Regions from separate parts of the Bacillus sp. JZ105 genome, predicted to be linked through region 2. Evidence: riboswitches for the same ligand, from Rfam matches in the RefSeq annotation. Region 2 holds a riboswitch; the other holds the start of a gene.

Region 1 (3,430 bases), 480 kb from region 2:
CCAGTGATCTTTGAAAAACGCTTTCATGTATGTAGCTCCTCACCATTCTGTATTCAGCTGCAAGGCAAAAACACTTATCTTAAACCTACTAAAAAAATGAGGAATGATCAATTCATATCCTGTGTTTTTCGGAAAACTCTTTTTGATTCATTAGAATGGGATGGATATGCCGCAGATGACGGCGATGTAATAGCAGGTAACGACGGTGAGAGCAGCCAGTACGACTTGTTCTCCTGCGCTGCCTGTTTTGACATAGAAGGGAAGACGCACTTTAATGGAAGCTGGAAATAAAAATTTAATCCCGTTCACTGTTCCTGCGTCCAGGATGAGATGGCTTGCCATTCCGACTAGTAAACCGATACTTAGGCTGTCATTTGGAATGTATGTTGTCGCTAGAAAATAAATGATCAGCAAAAATAATAAACTATGTGTAAACGTGCGATGACCGAACACACTGCTGATCAGTGCCGAGAGCAGCGGGAATTTTCTGCCGATTTTACTTTTTGTATGGCAAAGGTCAGGGACCAGGGCACCAGCTGATCCAGCAGCAGCCATCGTCACTGGGTCGAATCCATAATAGTAGGCAACGGCTGTGGAGGCGGCAATTCCGCCCATGATGTGTGTTTTTCCTGTCATGATGCGTACTCCTGTTCTATCTTTAGTTCAAGTACTCACTATATCAAGGGTGGATTCATTCAGCAAGGCTTATTTCTAAAGAAAAAGAGGCCAAAAGGGTTATAATAAGGAGGAAGTCATGTTGATACTAACGATAAGGATGCGATTCGGATGGGTAATGCAGACATTTTAAAAGAAATTGTTCTTGTACATTATGAAGTCAGCCGTAAATTAAACCGCAAGTTACTTGAGTTAGAGAAAGACATCACGCCTCCGCAGATATATGCTCTTTCTATTTTGATACAAGGCAAAGTATCACATGCCGAAGAGCTGAAGCAAAGACTCTCTTTAAACCCTGGTGCAGCCTCTATTGCACTCAATAAATTATGTGAGCAGGGTTATATTCAAAGAGAGCGGGACAAGGACGATTCGTCACTTGTCCGTTTAGAAGTCACGGAAAAAGGGATGGCCATTTATGAAAAGCATACACGTCTTTTCGGAAAAGTGATTCAGCATATGATGTCAGACTTCACAGAGGAAGATTTAAAAACCTTTCTGTCGTACTTGCAAAAAATGAGACAGACCTTTCATGATGATTGAGCTTCTTTCCTTGTATAATGCTAAGCGCTGTAGCACAAATTAAACAGGCAACCGCATTTTATGAAAAGGGAGGAAACAGCGATGTCATTTTTCCAAAAGGATAAAAAGGCGAAAAGTGAGAAAAACCATCAGCAGGTAGATCAGCTGTTAGAGGAAGCAAGTAAAGAGCTAGCAGGCGATCCGCTTCAGGAAGCTGTACAACAGAAGAAAAACAACCAACAATAAGCAGGTAGAGGGCAGAGAAACCGTTCTCTGCCTTTTTTCTATGTTTTTCCCTTTGACAGATGTGAGAATGTTTGATAACCTTCGTGTAGTAAAAATGATAGAAATCCTCACGCTATGTCTCAGTGAGGTAGAGGTTGCGCGGATGATGAGTCACTCATAGGAGAGATGGAATCGTAGATCATGAGAAAAAAGGCATCAGCGCCGAAGTGTAAAGAGAGCTCCAACTTTCTTTATGCTGGGTCTGCATTGAATAAATGCAGGACTGCCACGTCTTTGAAGCGTGGAGGGCTATCCGGAGATCAAGGTGTATGTTTTGAAAAGCATGGACTTTTGTTCAGGCTTTTTTTTATGTTCTGCGTAACAAAAATAAGGGTATGCTGTGAATAAGTAATCCATGATGAACATAAAGAATGCAAGTCATTGCTTCACAAATATATCAATGAAGATACTGCCGGGTCTGGTCCAAAGTGAATAAAACGGAGGTACGGAAATGGAACAGACAAAAAAATGGGGTTTTTGGTTATTGACGGCTTTTGTCGTCGGAAATATGGTAGGTTCAGGCATCTTTATGCTGCCAAGTACGCTTGCCCAGCACGCCAGTCCTTTAGGGGTGACGATGGCATGGCTTGTCACAGGCGGCGGTGTGCTGATGATTGCACTTGTATTTGGGCATTTGTCCATTCATAAGCCGCAGCTGACGGCTGGACCACAAAGTTATGCAAGGGCGCTTTTTAAAGATCCGAAAAAAGGGAAAGCGGCCGGTTTTACAATGGTTTGGGGATATTGGGTGGCAAGCTGGATTAGTAATGTCGCAATTATTACAAGCCTTGCTGGGTATTTAACGACTTTTTTCCCTATTCTCACCGTGAAGACTGAAGTTTTTACCTTTGGAAAAGAAGCGGTCACACTTGGCCAGCTCATGACGTTTATCGTATGTACCCTTCTTTTATGGGGAACACATACCATTTTAATCACTAGCTTAAGTGCTGCAAGTAAATTGAATTTTATTACGACCTTTTCGAAAGTGCTTGGATTCGTCCTTTTTATTGTGGCGGGATTATTTGCATTTCAAACGGCATTATTTGAACATTATTACTTCCCGGTTGAAACAGGCGGGGAAGGAGTGCTCGGACTTGGAGGCCAAATTCATCATGCAGCTATTTCCACACTATGGGCATTTATTGGGATTGAATCAGCTGTCATTTTATCAGGAAGAGCATCCTCACAGCGTGATGTGAAACGTGCGACGATTACAGGTCTTTTAATCGCACTTTCGATCTACATGATTATCACATTGATTACAATGGGCGTTCTTCCGCATGATCAATTGCAAGGCTCTGACAAACCATTTGTGGATGTGCTTCAGCTTATTATTGGGCCAGCTGGCGGAATTGTCATGGCACTGCTGGCGATTATTTGTTTGTTTGGTTCGATGCTTGGCTGGATTTTACTTGGTTCAGAAGTACCGTATCAAGCAGCAAAGGCTGGTGATTTTCCAGCAGTATTTGCAAAAACAAACAAAAAAGGAAGCCCAGCTTTCGCTTTGACTGTTACAAATATTATGTCACAGCTGTTTATCTTCTCTGTGATGTCACGTACAATTAATGAAGCTTTTACCTTTTTAACCACATCAGCGACACTTGCGTATCTTATTCCGTATAGTGTGTCTTCTATCTACAGCTTTAAGGTCATCATGCAAGGTGACACATATGAGCTTCAAAAAGGAAATCGAACAAGAGACGGTATCATTGCACTTGTTGCGATGGTATATTCAGCTTGGGTTATTATTTCAGGAACAGCCGACTTGAAAACTTTTGGTCTTGGAATCGGTCTATTCTTAGTGGGTATTTTGCTTTATCCACTCATGTCAAAAGGATTTGCCAAAGAAGCGGTATAAGATAAGGAAGACGTTTCTCCAGAAATGGAGAAACGTTTTTTTATGATGCAGATGTCAATCGGTCCACAATGAACTCTAGCTGACCTTCTAGTG
Region 2 (3,430 bases):
GGTCGTCTTTCAGGACGGGAAACCCTATAAAAAGGAATACCGAAAATACAAAATTAAAACCGTCTCAGGGCCAGATGATTATGCATCCATGCGTGAAGTCATTAGAAGACGATATACCCGCGTGTTAAAGGATGAACTGCCGCTGCCAGATTTAATTTTAATTGACGGAGGAAAAGGACAGATCAACGCAGCCATCGATGTGCTTGAAAATGAATTGAATCTGTCTGTCCCAGTCGCAGGTCTTGTAAAAGATGAAAAACACCGGACGTCGAATCTCATGATGGGAGATACACTTGAAATTGTTGCGCTGGAGCGGAATAGCCAGGCCTTTTACTTATTGCAGCGCATTCAAGATGAAGTGCACCGCTTCGCCATTAGCTTTCACAGGCAGCTCCGCGGAAAAAATGCATTCCAGTCTATTTTAGACGATGTACCAGGTATCGGAGAAAAGCGTAAAAAGCAGCTCCTCAAACATTTTGGCTCTGTGAAAAAGATGAAGGAAGCCTCTATCCAAGACTTTCAGGAGGCTGGCATTCCGAAACAGACGGCTGAACTTTTAATGGAAGCATTAAAAAAATAGATTGTACTTTTACCAAAAGTCTGTTAAGATGTGACTAATTTAATAAATGAACGTGTTGTTTGTTGAAGATAGAGGTGCGAACTTCAAGAGTAAGCCTTCGGAGATCGATGGGATCTAAGAAGAGGGCTGAAAGGGGAGCGTCGCCGAAGTGAATAAAATCCACTCATTTTATTCGCTGGCTGTACATTGAAGAAATGTAGGGCTGTCAAGAATTCATTTCTTGGAGGGCTATCTCATTGTTTGCATCGTTTAATGATGATTTTAAAGCAATGGGAGATTTGTTCTCTCATTGCTTTTTTATTTGCAGTGAGCGGACAGTCTCCAAGCTGCCTCTTCTCTCACACGTGAACTTTTGAAAAAGGGTGGTAGACATGGGACTAATTGTACAAAAATTTGGCGGAACTTCCGTTGGGTCGACAGAAAAAATTCGCAATGCCGCAGAGAGAGTGATCGCTGAACGCGAGGCAGGACACGATGTGGTTGTGGTTGTCTCAGCGATGGGCAAATCAACGGATGTTCTAGTAGACCTAGCGAAAGAACTCACAGACGATCCAAGCAAAAGAGAAATGGATATGCTGCTCGCAACTGGTGAGCAAGTGACCATTTCATTATTAGCGATGGCACTCCAAAGAAGAGGTTATGATGCCATTTCCTTTACAGGCTGGCAGGCTGGTATGAAAACAGAGCATGTACACGGAAATGCAAGAATCGTGGACATTGATGAATCAAGAATAAAAGAGGAATTAAGTGCGGGGAAAATCGTTGTTGTGGCAGGTTTCCAAGGAATTGCAGATGATTTACATATCACAACACTTGGCCGCGGCGGATCAGATACAACAGCTGTGGCTCTGGCTGCCGCACTAAAAGCTGATAAATGTGATATATATACAGATGTACCAGGAGTGTTTACGACAGATCCGCGTTATGTATCATCTGCGCGGAAACTTGCAGGCATTTCATACGATGAGATGCTTGAGCTGGCTAATTTAGGAGCTGGGGTTCTGCATCCAAGAGCTGTTGAATTTGCGAAAAATTATCAAGTCCCGCTAGAAGTCCGTTCTAGTATTGAAAATGAATCGGGTACGTTAATTGAGGAGGAATCATCCATGGAACAAAACTTAGTCGTCAGAGGCATCGCATTTGAAGATCAGATTACACGTGTGACAGTGTGCGGACTTTCAAGCGGTTTAACAACATTATCGACCATTTTTACGACGCTTGCGAAACAGAATATCAATGTTGATATCATCATTCAGTCTGCCACAAGCACCAACCAGACGTCGATCTCTTTCTCTGTGAAAACGGATGATTTGTCCAAAACAGTTGAAGTATTAGAAGAATATAAAGGGGCGCTTGGCTACGAACAGATTGAGACAGAAAGCAAATTAGCGAAAGTATCCATCGTGGGATCTGGAATGGTCTCAAATCCAGGGGTAGCTGCTGAAATGTTTGCTGTGTTAGCGCAAAAAGACATTCAAGTGAAAATGGTCAGTACGTCTGAAATCAAAGTCTCAACGGTCGTTGGCCGTGATGATATGGTCAAAGCGGTTGAAGCGCTGCATGACGCGTTTGATTTATCAAAGGTGAGCGCCGCTGCTCACTCTTAAAAAGGTAAAGAGGTGATCTCACGAAAGAGGGTCGCCTCTTTTTTCTATATGGATTCGGATTCGGCTGAAACGGGCGTAAACCCTTTCATTAAGTATGCTATGATAGATGTAGACATATAAAAAAAGGCGTGACCTGAAGTCCGCACCTTTTATCAAGAGTATTAGCTAGGGTCTCTTAAATCCCATTTAACGGTTAAAATGACTTTCTCAGCACGCTTTTTCACTTGTTCGTAGGATTCAGCCACGTGCTCATTTAGAAGCTGAATTTGTTCAGCAATAAAACCCGCTTCCATCTGAAAGCATGGCTCCTTTTGATAGGTGAGTCGATTTGATACTAGCGGACCTTCGAGCTCAAACTCAATTTCCTGTTTTTTCGAATGGACCATCGTGAGAGTCCCCCATCCGGCATCATGGAAAAATTCGGGGATCTTCTCCCATGACTCTTGAGGAAATTTACGAGCAAGCAGTTTACCCGCAAAATACATCATAGATGAATGGTCCTGACCAAGAATATCAGGCAGCAGAACTTCGCGTATCAGCTCGTAGGCAAATCCATTGACTTCAATTTCTTTTAGCTGTTCTAAGTTAGATTCGAATTTATTCATTGTACGGCTCCCCTCTTTCAACAATTTATTATAGCTTATGTGGGCATATGATGACAGAGTTTTCCCTGAAGTCTAAGAAATTCTTATTGTAGTAAAACGAATTTTGATTTAAAACTTTTAAATTTCGGAAAATTTTAATTTATGTACGCGGTTTCTTGACGCTTATTTGACATAGGAGTAAAATGAAATTGTCAATAAATTTGAATAAAGTGCTTACAATTGAAAGAAGCGGGGGAAGACAATTTTCAAGCAATTGCACTTTTTTTCTAGGGGGTAAAGTAATGTCGGGGAACAAAGAATTTTTTTATCGGAGATTGCATTCTTTGCTTGGCGTCATTCCGGTCGGTCTATTTTTAATACAGCACTTAGTGGTTAACCACTTTGCGACGAATGGACCAGAGGCGTTTAACAAAGCTGCACACTTTATGGAACAGCTTCCTTTCAGATATGCACTTGAGCTGTTCGTGATTTTCTTACCACTGATCTATCATGCAGTTTATGGGGTGTACATAGCCTTTACGGCACAAAACAACACGTCTCGCTTCAGTTACTTAAGAAACTGGCTGTTCAGACTGCAAAGGATTTCAGGTATTATCACATTGATTTTTGTCTCTTGGCACGTATGGGAAACACGAATT

The links. A riboswitch is a leader RNA that binds a small molecule or an ion and turns the genes downstream of it on or off. The one in region 2 is predicted to bind lysine.
Region 1: linked by a shared signal. The riboswitch ahead of M1D81_RS15895 (amino acid permease) and the one ahead of M1D81_RS13350 (aspartate kinase) in region 2 are both predicted to bind lysine.

Annotation. Positions count from the first base shown of each region.
Region 1 is NZ_CP096387.1:3,072,875-3,076,304, reverse strand. Features, by position in the region: gene M1D81_RS15915 (LTA synthase family protein) at 1-27, opposite strand, end outside; gene M1D81_RS15910 (metal-dependent hydrolase) at 151-636, opposite strand; gene M1D81_RS15905 (MarR family winged helix-turn-helix transcriptional regulator) at 787-1,215, shown strand; gene sspJ (small acid-soluble spore protein SspJ) at 1,297-1,440, shown strand; lysine riboswitch at 1,561-1,739, shown strand; gene M1D81_RS15895 (amino acid permease) at 1,931-3,337, shown strand; gene M1D81_RS15890 (iron-hydroxamate ABC transporter substrate-binding protein) at 3,378-3,430, opposite strand, start outside.
Region 2 is NZ_CP096387.1:2,592,381-2,595,810, reverse strand. Features, by position in the region: gene uvrC (excinuclease ABC subunit UvrC) at 1-580, shown strand, start outside; lysine riboswitch at 642-819, shown strand; gene M1D81_RS13350 (aspartate kinase) at 952-2,187, shown strand; gene M1D81_RS13345 (YslB family protein) at 2,349-2,792, opposite strand; gene M1D81_RS13340 (succinate dehydrogenase cytochrome b558 subunit) at 3,074-3,430, shown strand, end outside.